4 regions of the Bradyrhizobium sp. Mp27 genome follow, and region 1 is predicted to be linked to each of the others. Evidence: predicted binding sites of a transcription regulator. Region 1 holds the regulator's gene; each other region holds the start of a gene.

What was found. The regulator PhoB, encoded in region 1, activates phosphate uptake and scavenging genes when phosphate is short. The targets are predictions, from matches to a motif close to TGTCATNNANCTGTCAT.
Region 2: QJT78_RS18615 (glycerophosphodiester phosphodiesterase family protein) is a predicted target of PhoB. The motif match lies at 1,223-1,239, and genes of this name have one in related genera.
Region 3: QJT78_RS17515 (YbhN family protein) is a predicted target of PhoB. The motif match lies at 1,671-1,687, and genes of this name have one in related genera.
Region 4: QJT78_RS15550 (DUF47 domain-containing protein) is a predicted target of PhoB. The motif match lies at 1,694-1,710, and genes of this name have one in related genera.

What each region holds. Positions count from the first base shown of each region.
Region 1 is NZ_JASAUS010000003.1:49,782-53,401, forward strand. Features, by position in the region: gene QJT78_RS03190 (aspartate aminotransferase family protein) at 1-368, opposite strand, end outside; gene QJT78_RS03195 (GcrA family cell cycle regulator) at 825-1,337, shown strand; gene phoB (phosphate regulon transcriptional regulator PhoB) at 1,572-2,279, opposite strand; gene phoU (phosphate signaling complex protein PhoU) at 2,294-3,010, opposite strand; gene pstB (phosphate ABC transporter ATP-binding protein PstB) at 3,022-3,620, opposite strand, start outside.
Region 2 is NZ_JASAUS010000033.1:13,236-16,855, reverse strand. Features, by position in the region: gene adh (aldehyde dehydrogenase) at 1-1,149, shown strand, start outside; gene QJT78_RS18615 (glycerophosphodiester phosphodiesterase family protein) at 1,356-2,708, shown strand; gene pdhA (pyruvate dehydrogenase (acetyl-transferring) E1 component subunit alpha) at 2,963-3,620, shown strand, end outside.
Region 3 is NZ_JASAUS010000029.1:66,863-70,482, reverse strand. Features, by position in the region: gene QJT78_RS17520 (hypothetical protein) at 1-308, opposite strand, end outside; gene QJT78_RS17515 (YbhN family protein) at 399-1,481, opposite strand; gene QJT78_RS17510 (ferritin-like domain-containing protein) at 1,926-2,432, shown strand; gene QJT78_RS17505 (MFS transporter) at 2,575-3,620, shown strand, end outside.
Region 4 is NZ_JASAUS010000024.1:49,505-53,124, forward strand. Features, by position in the region: gene QJT78_RS15545 (inorganic phosphate transporter) at 1-991, opposite strand, end outside; gene QJT78_RS15550 (DUF47 domain-containing protein) at 1,007-1,651, opposite strand; gene QJT78_RS15555 (branched-chain amino acid ABC transporter permease) at 1,808-2,776, opposite strand; gene QJT78_RS15560 (branched-chain amino acid ABC transporter permease) at 2,778-3,620, opposite strand, start outside.

The DNA.
Region 1 (3,620 bases):
CGTTCCGGATGACCCTTGGAGAAGTGATGATGGCGGACCAGCTTGATCACACCTTCCAGCGCTTCGGCGCCGGAATTGCAGAAGAACACGAAGTCCGCGAAGCTTTCGTTGCACAGACGCGCGGCAAGCTTCTCGCCGTCCGGGCTCTGGAACAGGTTCGACATGTGCCAGAGCTTGGTGGCCTGCTCCTGCAACGCCTTGACCAACGCAGGATGAGCATGGCCGAGCGCATTCACCGCCACGCCCGAGGTGAAATCGAGATAGCGATCGCCATTTGTCGCAATCAGCCAGCAGCCTTCGCCGCGCTCGAAACCGAGGTCGGCCCTGGCGAAAACGGGGAGCAAATGCGGCGCTGCGCTGTTAGTCATGACGATCACTTGAATGTTGCGGACGGTGTGAGCGTGCATTGCGCAACGCACCATTGACCGGCCCGGAAAACGAAACGTGCCGCCTTTTAAGGGCGGCACGTATCACTATCTTATGCTTGGTGAAACCGGTGTCAATGCCGCCCGGAAAGCCTCACGAAACGCAGAATCCGTAGTCTTGCGGTGGCGATTTTGCGTGTTTCCGCCACGGAACATGTGGAAGCGAGTCGGCGGACTCTTGCGCGTGAGTCACGCCATATTGTAGCGTTTGGCTTGTCAGATACGACATCTCGTGCAGCAGTTCTGATCCTCTAAGTCCTCATGTACCGGCGTAAGCGTTCGGGCGCATCTGGTGCGCCCGGCGAGCCTTAAGGGATTCTGGCGGCACGGGTTTTTCGAAGCTTAGGCATTCGCCGTGCGGCCGCCAGGATGGCAGGCGCCGGCGAAGGAAAGGGTGCAATGACCGTTTTGACCTGGTCGGATGATCGCGTCGAGCAGCTGAAAAAGCTCTGGGAGGCCGGACTTTCGGCCAGCCAGATCGCCGCTGAACTCGGCAATGTGACCCGCAATGCCGTGATCGGCAAAGTGCACCGGCTCGGCCTGTCGGGCCGCGCCAAGAGCCCTTCATCGGCAGCGCCGCGGCCGCGCAAGGCGCGCCCCGCCCAGCACATGATGCGGGTGACCCGCCCGATCGCACGCGGCAACACCGCGCTGGCGCAAGCCTTCGAAGTCGAGGTCGAGGCCGAACCGGTCACCTACGACAACGTCGTGCCTATGAGCCAGCGGCTGTCGCTGCTGGAGCTGAACGAGGCCACCTGCCACTGGCCGGTCGGCGATCCCTCGAGCCCGGATTTCTTCTTCTGCGGCGGCAAGGCGCTCTCCGGCCTGCCCTACTGCGCCCAGCACTCGCGCGTGGCGTATCAGCCCGCGGCGGATCGCCGGCGCGCGCCGGCGAAGCCTGGTCCGCGCTGAGGTATCGGATTAGCTGACTACGAAGACGGCGCCGTCACGCGATGACGGCTCAACTCACTCGGTGTCGTCCCTGCGAACGCAGGGACCCATAATCCCGGCGCGTAGTTATTGCGCGGGATGATCACTCCGAGTCGTCGCCAAACCACTCCCTGTGGTTATGGGTCCCTGCGAACGCAGGGACGACATCGAGGATGCTGTGGCAGCCCGCTAAATCACGTCTGCCACAGCAACCCCTTACGCCTGCTCCGCCTTCGCAAAGCGATCGTCCAGTGCGTAGCCCGCGCCGCGGACGGTGCGGATCGGGTCCTGCTCGCGGCCGAGATTGAGCAGCTTGCGTAGGCGGCCGATATGGACGTCGACGGTGCGCTCGTCGATGTAGATGTCACGGCCCCAGACGCTGTCGAGCAGCTGCTCGCGCGAGAACACGCGGCCGGGATGCTCGAGAAAGAACTCCAGCAGGCGATATTCGGTCGGGCCGAGATCGATCGGCCGGCCCGAGCGCGCCACGCGGCGCTTGTCGCGGTCGAGCTCGATGTCGCCATAGGCGAGCACCGTGGCGAGCCGCTCCGGGCTGGCGCGCCTGAGCAGGCCCTTCACGCGTGCCAGCAGCTCCGGCACCGAGAACGGCTTGACGATGTAGTCGTCGGCGCCGGTCGCAAGACCCCGCACCCGCTCGCTCTCCTCGCCGCGCGCGGTGAGCATGATGATCGGGAGCTGCTTGGTCTCGGGCCGGGTGCGCAGCCGCCGGCACAGCTCGATGCCGGAGAGGCCCGGCAGCATCCAGTCGAGCACGATCAAATCGGGGATATGCTCCTTGAGGCGGGTGTCGGCATCGTCGCCGCGCATCACCGTCTCGACGTCATAGCCGTCGCCTTCGAGGTTGTAGCGGAGAAGCTCGGTGAGAGCTTCCTCGTCCTCAACCACCATAATGCGTGCGCCCATGGTGTCGTAGCTCCTTAAGTGTTCGGGACCGTCGTGGCGAAGGTCGTCATGTCGCCCTTCGGCCGCTTGTCGGTGATCGCCTGGCCCTCGATCATGTAGAACACGGTCTCGGCGATGTTGGTGGCGTGGTCACCGATGCGCTCGATGTTCTTGGCGCAGAACATCAGATGGATGCAGAACGAGATGTTGCGCGGATCCTCCATCATGTAGGTGAGCAGCTCGCGGAACAGCGAGGTGCAGATGGCGTCGACTTCCTCGTCGCCCTTCCACACCGCCATCGCCGCCGGCAGATCGTGCGCGGCATAGGCGTCCAGCACCGACTTGACCTGCTGCTGCACGAGGTCGGTCATGTGCTCCAGGCCGCGGAACAGCTTGAGCGGATGAAAATCCGTCTCCAGCGCCGCGACGCGCTTGCCCATGTTCTTGGCGAGGTCGCCGATCCGCTCGAGATCGGTCGCGACGCGCATGGCGCCGACGATCTCGCGCAGATCCACCGCCATCGGCTGGCGGCGCGCGATGGTGAGCACGGCGCGCTCCTCGATCTTCTTCTGGAGCGCGTCGAGCTCGGTGTCGATGGTGACGACGCGCTGGCCGAGCGCGACGTCGCGGCGGATCAGCGCGTCGACGGAATCGACGATCATGCGCTCGGCGATGCCGCCCATCTCGGCGACTAGGCGCGTGAGCTCCTGGAGGTCGGTGTCGAAGGCCTTTGCGGTATGTTCAGAACCCATGTTCCGTCTCCTCAGCCGAACCGGCCGGTGATGTAATCCTGCGTGCGCCGGTCGGTCGGCGACGTGAAGATCTTGCTGGTGTCGTCGAACTCGATCAGCTCGCCGAGATACATGAAGGCGGTCTTGTCGGAGACGCGCGCCGCCTGCTGCATGTTGTGGGTGACGATCGCGATCGTGTAGTTCTCGGACAGCTCCTGGATCAGCTCCTCGACCTTGGCGGTCGAGATCGGGTCGAGCGCCGAGCAGGGCTCGTCGAACAAGATCACCTCAGGCCGCACTGCGACCGTGCGGGCGATGCAGAGGCGCTGCTGCTGGCCGCCGGAGAGCGACAGGCCGGAGGCGTTAAGCTTGTCCTTGACCTCGTTCCACAGCGCGCCGCCGCGCAGCGCCTTCTCGACGCGGTCGTCCATCTCGGACTTCGAGATCTTCTCGTAGAGACGGATGCCGAAGGCGATGTTCTCGTAGATCGTCATCGGGAACGGCGTCGGCTTCTGGAACACCATGCCGACGCGGGCGCGCAGCAGATTGAGGTCCAGCTTGGGGTCGAGGATGTTGGTCTGGTCGAGCATGAGCTGACCGGTGACGCGCTGGCCCGGATAGAGATCGTACA
Region 2 (3,620 bases), on a different contig from region 1:
TTCCGCTATTTCGCCGGCGTGGTGCGCGCACAGGAAGGCTCGATCGGCGAGATCGACCACGACACCATCGCCTATCATTTCCACGAGCCGCTCGGCGTGGTCGGCCAGATCATCCCCTGGAACTTCCCGCTGCTGATGGCGTGCTGGAAGCTCGCGCCGGCGCTCGCCGCCGGTAATTGCGTCGTGCTCAAGCCGGCCGAGCAGACCCCGGCCTCGATCATGGTCTGGGCCGAGATCATCGGCGATCTCCTGCCGCCCGGCGTCCTCAACATCGTCAATGGCTTTGGCCTCGAAGCCGGCAAGCCGCTCGCGTCCAGCCCGCGGATCGCGAAAATCGCCTTCACCGGCGAGACCTCCACGGGCCGGCTGATCATGCAATATGCCAGCCAGAACCTGATCCCGGTCACGCTCGAGCTCGGCGGCAAGTCGCCGAACATCTTCTTCAACGACGTCACCGCCGAGGACGACGACTTCTTCGACAAGGCGATCGAAGGTTTTGTGATGTTCGCGCTGAACCAGGGCGAGGTCTGCACCTGTCCGAGCCGGGCGATTGTCCACGCCGACATCTACGACCGCTTCATGGAGCGGGCGCTGAAGCGCGTCGCCGCGATCAAGCAGGGCGATCCGCGTGCGGCCGACACCATGATCGGCGCGCAGGCATCCAGCGAGCAGCTCGCCAAGATCCTCTCCTATATCGACATCGGCAAGCAGGAGGGCGCCAAGGTGCTGGCCGGCGGCGGCCGTGCCGAGCTCGGCGGCGATCTGTCCGGCGGCTTCTACGTCCAGCCGACGGTGTTCGAGGGCCACAACAAGATGCGAATCTTCCAGGAGGAGATCTTTGGTCCCGTCGTCTCGGTCACAACCTTCAAGACCGATGACGAAGCGCTCGCGATCGCCAACGACACGCTCTACGGCTTGGGAGCCGGCGTCTGGAGTCGCGATGCCAACCGCTGCTACCGCTTCGGCCGGGCCATCCAGGCCGGCCGGGTCTGGACCAACTGCTACCATGCCTATCCTGCGCATGCCGCGTTCGGCGGCTACAAGCAGTCGGGCGTCGGTCGCGAGACCCACAAGATGATGCTCGATCACTACCAGCAGACCAAGAATCTCCTGGTCAGCTACAGCCCGAAGAAGCTTGGCTTCTTCTGATCGGGCTAGATCCGATCGGGCAAGATCTGATGGGGTAGGAGAGGGTGGCGCAACTTTGCGCTGCCCTCTCCGTCGTCATCCGTCTGTCAGAGTCTTGAGACAATACGACAGCGCCGACCGTATCCGGTTCGGCGCCCGCGGCATTCGAAGCGATGCCGGGCAAAGACGGAGGCTTGGTGATGCGGAACAGTCGTTCAGGACGGACAATGAGTGTCGCAGCGATGCTGCTCGGCGCGGCAGTGCTGCCGCTGTCGATGGCCTTTGCACAGTCCGGCCCGGCGCCGGCCAGCGCCAAGCCCTTCCTGACCGTCGATGGAAAGGCGCCACTGGTCCTTGGCCATCGCGGCTTGCCGGGCCTGGTACCTGAAGAGACCGAGGCGTCGTACGACCTCGCCGCGGCGCTCGGGACCGATGCACTCGAAGAGGATTTGCACCTGACCAAGGATTGCGTTCTGGTCGTGCGTCATAACCCCTGGCTGAGCGACAACACCAACATTGCCGAGGTGGCGAAGACCAATGCGGCCGTCGCCGCCCGCAAGCGCACCGTGCCCGGTGTGCGCGTCAAGGCCCCGTCGGCCACCGGCGTGCCTGCCGACTACCTGACGGATCTCAGCGACCCGGCCGATCCCAAGTCGGTGCTGAAGTCGCTGATCGTGGACGGCGAGGATCATACCAACGATTGGTCGATCAGCGACTTCACCATGGCCGAGCTGAAGCAATGGATCGGCGGCACCACCTATGACGCGGCCAACGAGCGGCCGAAAGTCTTCAACGGCAAGCTCTCGATCATCAGCTTCCAGGACGTCATCGACATCGCCAAGGTCAAGAGCAAGGAGACCGGGCGGTCCAGCCTCGTCTATCCCGAAACCAAGAACCCGACCTGGAACAATGCCCAGGCGATCGCCAATGGCTGCGGCGCGGCCGGCAGCCGTCCGCTCGAGGATGCCTTGATCAAGATCATCAGGGATAACAGCCTCAATACCAAGGACGCTCCCATCCTGGTCCAGAGCTTCGAACCCGGCAGCCTGAAATATATGCGCAGCCACGGCCTCCAGACGCGGCAGGTCCAACTCGTCGACGGCAACGGAATCGACTTCAAAACCGGCAAGGTTCTCCTCAACAACATCACGAATTCGCGCCCGTTCGACTGGACGGTTGCGGGCGATGCGCGCTTGTACGATGCGATGCTGACGCCCGAGGGGCTTGCCGAGATCAAGACCTATGCCGAGGGCATCGGTCCGTGGAAGGCATATATCGTTCCGCTCAAGATCGCGCCGTGGAAGGACGCAAATGCCGACGGCACGCCCTACAAGGGATCGACGCCGGAGGCTTCGACGCAGGACGCGACCAGCCTTGTCGCGGACGCGCACAAGCTCGGTCTTTTCGTCCATGTCTTCACGTTTCGGAACGAGAAGAAATATCTTGCTGCCGACTATCGCGGCGACCCGAGCCTTGAATATCTCAAATTCTACCGGCTCGGCGTCGATGGGGTCTTCAGCGACTTCACGCATACCGGCGTTGCCGTCCGCGCCGCGTATTTACGCGAGTTGGGCTGGTAAGGCCGGCACGGCGAATCGGACGCGCGTGGGATTTCGGATACAAAACAGCGCGTCCGATTTCTTTGCGTTGGCTGCTCACGTTCCCTTCGCTGACCGGTGAGCTAAAGTTGCCCGATCGGCGCCAAAGGTTTTGCAAAGTTTCGGCCACGTTGCAGTGCGGCATAATGAAAGTCGAGCCATGCCGCCGCGGTCCTTTCCAAGGGCGTTTGACTTGGGTTAGAGAGGGCTGAAGTTTTCTCTGACCCGGAATTCCCATGGCCGCACCCAAGAAAGCCGCCGCAAGCACTCCACAGGACAAGACCGACGGCGGTTCGCCCCCGGAATTCACCAGAGAGCAGGAGCTCAAAGCGCTCCGCGACATGCTCCTGATCCGGCGGTTCGAGGAAAAGGCCGGCCAGCTCTACGGCATGGGCGCGATCGGCGGCTTCTGCCACCTCTATATCGGCCAGGAGGCCGTGGTGGTCGGCATGCAGATGGCCCTCAAGCAGGGCGATCAGGTCATCACCGGCTATCGCGACCACGGTCATATGCTTGCCACCGGCATGGAGGCCAACGGCGTCATGGCCGAGCTCACCGGCCGGCGCGGCGGCTATTCCAAGGGCAAGGGCGGCTCCATGCACATGTTCAGCAAGGAGAAGCACTTCTACGGCGGCCACGGCATCGTCGGCGCCCAGGTCTCGCTCGGCACGGGTCTGGCCTTCGCCAACCATTATCGTGGTAACGACAATGTCAGCGTCACCTATTTCGGCGACGGCGCGGCCAACCAGGGCCAGGTCTATGAGAGCTTCAACATGGCGGAGCTCTGGAAGCTGCCGGTGATCTACGTCATCGAGAACAACCGCTACGCCATGGGCACCGCGGTGTCGCGCGCTTCGGCACAGCAGGATTTCTCCAAGCGCGGCGCGTCCTTCA
Region 3 (3,620 bases), on a different contig from region 1:
CACGGCTGGTTGACCCGGCCCTGGAGGTCGATGCAGAGCCGATTGACCATGTTGCGGGCCCAGCCGCGGCCCTCGCTCTGGAGCTCCAGCGACTGCTCGGCCGCGAGGATGCTGCGGTTACGCGCGTTCTCGACATGGAGCTGGAAGTCGCGCTCCTCGCGGAACAGCCGGAAGCGGTTGCGCACCTCCCAGGATATCTGCATCGCACCGGCGTTCTGCGCGGCGGCGCGCTCGAGCGGCAAAGACGTCAGAATCCCAGCAAGCAGCAGGAGGCCTGCGGGAAGGGTACGAAAGGAAAAAGGGATCATGGCCCGCGTGTTCAACGGCAAAGTTGAGGCGGAAATATGAGAGCATAGCTGCCCCGCCCGCAACCTCTGTCTGACGGTCGCCCGCCCGCCTTACCGCTTGCTGGCCTGTCGCAACGACCGCTCGCGTTCCATCGCTGCGACCTGCTTGGGCAGGTTGGCTTGCGCGCAGGCCTCGGCCAGCCGCCGCCGCTCCTGCCAGGGCTCGACCACGTTCATCCAGAGCTCGCGCGCGCCCATGATGGAGATGGCGAGGCCGAACGGGATCACGAAATAGAGGATGCGGAAGACCAGCAGGGTCGCCAGGAGCTGCTCGCGGCCGAATTCGGGCAGCGCGACCAGCATGGCGACGTCGAACACGCCGATCGAGCCGGGCGCGTGGCTGGCAAAGCCGATCAGCGTCGCCAGGATGAACACCACCGCCAGCGACATGAAGTCGATCGACGGATTGGCCGGCATCAGCAGGTACATCGCCGTCGCGCAGAAGCCGAGATCGACCACGCCGATCAGGATCTGGACCAGCGTCAGCGGCGCCGAGGGCAGCACCACCTTCCAGCCCTTCTGGCCGAGCTCGCGGCGCTTCTCGCCCATGCAGAGCCAGACCAGATAGGCGCCGATCGAGGCGAGGCCGCCAAGCCCGATCAGCCGGTTGATCGACGACGGCAGTTGATCCATCGATGAGGCGGCATCCGGATGGATGACCATGCCGATCGAGAGCACGAAGATGTTACCGAGCCAGAAGGTCAGGCCCGAGAGGAAGCAGATCTTCGCGACGTCGATCGCGTTCAGCCCGTAGTCGGAGTAGATCCGGAAGCGGATCGCGCCGCCGGTAAAAACGGTGGCGCCGATGTTGTGGCCGATCGAATAGGACGTGAAGCTGGAGAGTGCTGCGATGCGATAGGGCACATGCTTCTTGCCGATCGTTCGCAGTGCAAAATAGTCGTAGAAGGTCAGCGTACAGAACGCGAAGACGACGCAGATCGCCGCCAACCCGATATTCCCGCGGGGAATCTCGGTCAACGCGGTCAGGATGACGCCGGTATCGATGTCCTTGAGAGTGCGCGCAAGCGTGGTGATCGCGAAGGCGATGATGAAGACGCTCGCAGCAACGCCGAGCCGTCGCCAGCCGATCCATCTCTTGAAGCCGCGCTTCAGCGCGGGCAGCAGTCCGTGCATTCATCCTCCCGGCGGGGGGCAAGACCGATCGGCCAGACATTGGCCGGTCCGGTGCGATCACTGCCCGAAATGGGCTTCGACCGCTAGGCATGATGTAGCTCATTTAAGGCAAAAACAGCGACTTGTGCAGCCCTTGACAACGATAGGTTCTGCGTTCGACCGATAGGTTCTGCGGTGGACCGCCGCTTTTGTCATATGTGGTTCATATCGGGCGCGCGTTAAGCATATGAGTCGAGGCACCTGCCTGGAACGCGCGTCCGCATCTTGACATGATTTCGTGTCCGCCCGCAGTCGGCATTGTTCCAACGCAAGCGATGCGAGCTTTTTTGGAACGTCGGTACCGTGCGCCGGTTAGCGCTCCATCAGCAATCGAACATGGCGGAATCATCGGCTTTTCGTGCGAGCCGACGCCTCCGTGTTCCCGAAACCGCGAGGATCGGAACGATGGGACTGTTCACAAAAGACATCAAGACCATGAACGACCTGTTCGTGCACCAGCTTCAGGACATCTATTATGCCGAGCAGCAGCTCACCAAGGCGCTGCCGAAAATGGCAGATAAGGCCACCGATCCGCAGTTGAAGCAGGGCTTTTTGACGCACCTCGAAGAAACCAAGCAGCACGTCAAGCGGCTCGAGGAAGTGTTCAAGATGCACGGCGCGCAGGTGAAGGCGGTCGACTGCCCGGCCATCGACGGCATCATCGAGGAAGCCGACGAGACCGCCGGTGAAGTCGCCGACAAGGCGGTGCTGGACGCCGCCCTGATCAATGCGGCCCAGGCCGCGGAGCATTACGAGATCGTCCGCTACGGCAGCCTGATCGCCTGGGCCAAGCAGCTCGGCCGCAACGACTGCGCCACCGTGCTCGCCAAGACGCTGGAAGAAGAGAAGGCGACCGACAGGAAGCTGACCACGCTCGCCGAGAGCAAGGTCAACCTGCGCGCGGCGAGCTAGGACCGGGCGCAGCCGCGCAAGGCGTCGCGCGGTCATCCCGCGCGGCGCTCGCGTATGACGCATCCATCATTCGGTCATTGTCGAAACATGACGCCGGGCTGGAAGCGTATGTTTCGCATGGGGCTGCAACCGAGGCGGCAGCATGCGAGCCAGCACCATCAAATATGAACCTCTCGACGGCGGAGCCGGCGCGCAGCGTGCCGGCTCGCGCCTTGCGACATCCCTCACGCTTGCCGCGATGAGCCTCGGCTATGGCGTGGTCCAGCTCGACGTCACCATCGTCAACACCGCGCTGGATGCGATGGGCAAAACGCTCGGCGGCGGTGTCGCCGAGCTGCAATGGGTGGTCAGCACCTACACCATCGCCTTTGCCGCTTTCATCCTGACCGCCGGTGCGCTCGGCGATCGCATCGGCGCCAAGCGCATCTTCATGGCCGGGTTCGCCATCTTCACTGCGGCCTCGCTCGCCTGCGCGATGTCGCCCAATGCGGCCGTGCTGATTGCAGCGCGGCTGGTGCAGGGGCTGGCGGCGGCGATCCTCGTGCCGAATTCCCTGGTGCTGCTCAATCATGCCTATGCGGACGACCGGGAGCGTGGCCGCGCCGTGGCGGTCTGGGCTGCCGGAGCGAGCCTGGCGCTCACTGCCGGTCCCTTCGTCGGCGGCGCGCTGATCACGCTGGTCGGCTGGCGCGCGATCTTCCTGGTCAACCTACCGATCGGTCTTGCCGGCTTGTGGCTGAGCTGGCGCTACGCCAGCGAGACCACGCGGTCGCGCTCGCGCGAGATCGATCTGCCAGGCCAGCTCGCCGCGATCGGTGCGTTGGGCACGCTTGCCGGCGCGATCATCGAAGCTGGCGCGCTCGGCTGGAGCCATCCAGCCGTGATCGCAGCATTCGTTGCCTCAGCCGCATTCGCGGTGCTCTTCGTCTGGCGCGAGAGCCGCACCGTGCAGCCGATGCTGCCGCTGTCGCTGTTCGGTCACCGGCTGTTTACCCTGACCACGATCGTCGGCCTCCTCGTCAACATCGCGATCTACGGTCTGATCTTCGTGCTGAGCCTGTATTTCCAGAGGATCGACGGGCTGTCGGCCTGGTGGACCGGGCTCGCCTTCGTGCCGATGATGGGTGCGGTGCTGCCCGTCAACCTGCTCGCGCCGGGTCTGGCCGAGCGCATCGGCTCGTGCCCGAC
Region 4 (3,620 bases), on a different contig from region 1:
GGACCGCCCACCAGGTCAGCGCCGCGACAATGGCCGAGGCCGGGATCGTGATCACCCAGGCATAGACGATCGAGCTCGCGACGTTCCAACGCACCGCCGAGACGCGGCGGGCCGCGCCGACGCCGACGATCGCGCCGGTGATGGTGTGGGTGGTCGAGACGGGAACGCCGAGGAAGGTCGCCATGAACAGGGTCGCGGCGCCGCCGGTTTCGGCGCAAAAGCCCTGCATCGGCGTCAGCTTGGTGATGCGCAGGCCCATGGTGCGGACAATGCGCCAGCCGCCCATCAGCGTGCCCAGGGCCATCGCGGCCTGGCAGGACAGCACCACCCAGAACGGCACCGAGAATTCGCCGCCGAGATGCCCTTGCGAATAGAGCAGCACGGCGATGATGCCCATGGTCTTCTGGGCGTCATTGCCGCCATGGCCGAGCGAATAGAGCGAGGCGGAGGCGAATTGCAAGATGCGGAAGGCGCGGTCGACCGCGAACGGTGTCGAGCGCACCGAGAGCCAGGACACGATCGCGACCAGCATCATTGCAAGCAGGAAGCCGACCAGCGGTGACAGCACGATCGCCAGCACAGCCTTGGACAGGCCACTCCATACCGCCGCCGAGATCCCCGCCTTGGCCATGCCGCCGCCGACAAGACCGCCGATCAGCGCATGCGAGGAGGAGGATGGGATGCCGAGCCCCCAGGTCACCAGGTTCCAGACGATCGCGCCGACAAGGGCCGCGAAGATCACCTGGGCGTCGACCACCGCGGGATCGATGATGCCGGTGCCGATGGTCTGGGCAACATGCAGCCCGAACACCATGAAGGCGATGAAATTGAAGAACGCGGCCCAGAACACCGCGAATTGCGGCCGCAGCACGCGGGTCGAAACGATGGTCGCGATCGAATTGGCCGCGTCGTGCAGGCCGTTCAGGAAGTCGAACAGCAGCGCGACGGCGATCAAGCCGACGAGGACAGGAAGTCCGAGCGCAGCATCCACGGCGCGACCCCTGCCCTAAACTTGCTCTATGACGATGCTGTTGATCTCGTTCGCGACGTCGTCGAAACGGTCGGCCACCTTTTCGAGGTGGTCGTAGATCTCGACGCCGACGATGAAATCCATCGCGCTGCCATCACGATGCTTGAGGAACAGCTCCTTCAGCCCGATGTCATGGAGATCGTCGACCCGGCCCTCCAGCTTGCCCAGCTCTTCCGTGATCGCGGTCAACATCGCGACGTTCGGGCCGATCGACTGCATCAGCGGCAACGCGCGCCCCACGAGATTGGCGCATTCGATCAGGAGCCCGCCAATCTCCCGCATCGGCGGCTCGAAGGTGCGGACCTCGAACAGCATCACGGCCTTGGCCGTCTGCTGCATCTGGTCGATGGCGTCGTCCATCGAGGTGATCAGATTTTTGATGTCGCCACGGTCGAAAGGGGTGATGAAGGTGCGGCGCACCGCCGTCAGCACCTCACGGGTGATGTTGTCGGCGTCGTTCTCGAACTGGTTGACACGCTGGCAGTAGACCGGCGTCTCCTCGCCCCCGTTGAGCATGCCCTGGAGTGCGATCGAGCCCTGGATCACGGTCTGTGCATGGCGGTCGAACAGGTCGAAGAACCGTTCTTCCTTGGGCAGGAAAGCGCGAAACCATCGCATCATGGGGATAGGCTACCGGTTGGAAATGGCCCGGCCCGAATTGGCCGTCACAAAAGTGTCATAGACCATTTCCGCTCCGCGCGCGTGTCATCTCACGCCCGCGGAGCCGGATCATCCACCGGATTCGCACACCAATTAAATTGGTGTGATATCAAAGACTTATAGCGAGCGGCGGAAGTAATGGGCGATTTCGCCGATGACGCCGCGACGGAAGGTGAGCACGCAGACCACGAAGATCGAGCCCTGGATCACCGTCACCCACTGGCCGAAGCCGGCCAGATATTGCTGCATGGCGATGATCGCGAAGGCGCCGACCACGGGACCGAAAATGGTGCCGAGACCGCCGACCAGCGTCATCAGCACGACCTCGCCCGACATCGTCCAGTGCACGTCGGTGAGCGAGGCATTCTGCGCCACGAACACTTTCAGCGAACCGGCAAAGCCGGCCAGCGTGCCCGACAGGACGAACGCCAGGAACTTGTACTGATCGGTCCGGTAACCAAGCGAGATCGCGCGCGGCTCGTTCTCGCGGATCGCCTTCAGCACCTCGCCGAACGGCGAGTTGATGATCCGGTAGATCAGCAGGAAGCCGGCGAGGAAGCCGACCAGCACGACATAATAAAGAACCGTCGGCTTCGAGAGATCGAACACACCGAACATGCGCCCCTGTGGAATGCCCTGGATGCCGTCCTCACCATGGGTGAACGGCGCCTGGAGGTAGATGAAGTACAGCAGCTGCGACAGCGCCAGCGTGATCATCGAGAAGTAGATGCCCTGGCGGCGGATCGAGATGTAGCCAGTGATCAGCGAGAGCCAGAAAGCCGCGACGATTCCGACGAGGATGCCGAGCTCCGGCGGCAGCGCCCACACCTTCAGCGCATGCGCGCTGCAATAGCCGGCGGTACCGAGGAACATCGCGTGGCCGAACGACAGCAAGCCGCCATAGCCGATCAGGAGGTTGAAAGCACAGGCGAGCAGCGCGAAGCACAGCGCCTGCATCACGAAGAACGGGTAGATGCCGCTGAATGGCACTGCGGCCAGCAGCAGTGCCATCAGGACGAATACGATCATCTCGTCTCGAATGGCGCGCGGGGTCACCGGCAGCGTGTCGTCCGTCAAGGCTGTCATATCAGGCCGCCCTTCCCGTCAATCCCGTTGGCTTCACCAAGAGCACCAGCACCATCAGCACGAACACGACGGTGTTGGAGGCCTCGGGGTAGAAATACTTGGTCAGGCCCTCGATCACACCGAGCGCAAAGCCGGTGATGATGGAGCCCATGATCGATCCCATGCCGCCGATCACGACCACTGCGAACACGACGATGATGAGGTCGGCGCCCATCAACGGCCGCACCTGGTTGATCGGTGCCGAGAGCACGCCAGCGAGCGCCGCAAGGCCAACGCCAAGACCGTAAGTCAGCGTGATCATGCGCGGCACGTTGATGCCGAAGGCGCGAACCAGTGTCGGATTCTCAGTGGCGGCGCGCAGGTAGGCACCGAGCCGCGTCTTCTCGATCAGGAACCAGGTCGCGATACACACCACCAGCGAGAAGATGACGACCCAGCCGCGATAGATCGGCAGGAACATGAAGCCGAGATTCATGCCGCCCTTGAGCTGGTCCGGAATGGCGTAAGGCAGGCCGGAGGAGCCGAAATAGTTCTGGAACACGCCCTGCACGATCAGCGCGATGCCGAAGGTCAGGAGCAGACCATAGAGGTGGTCAAGCCCCGTCAGCCATTGCAGCATGGTCCGTTCCAGGATCATACCGAAGATGCCGACGATAATCGGCGCCAGGAGTAGCGCCCACCAGTAATTGATGCCGCCGAGGTTCAGCAGGAAATAGGCAACGAACGCGCCCATCATGTAGAGCGCGCCGTGGGCGAAATTGATGATGTTGAGCATGCCGAAGATCACGGCAAGCCCGAGACTGAGCAGCGCGTAGAACGAGCCGTTGATCAATCCCACCAGTAG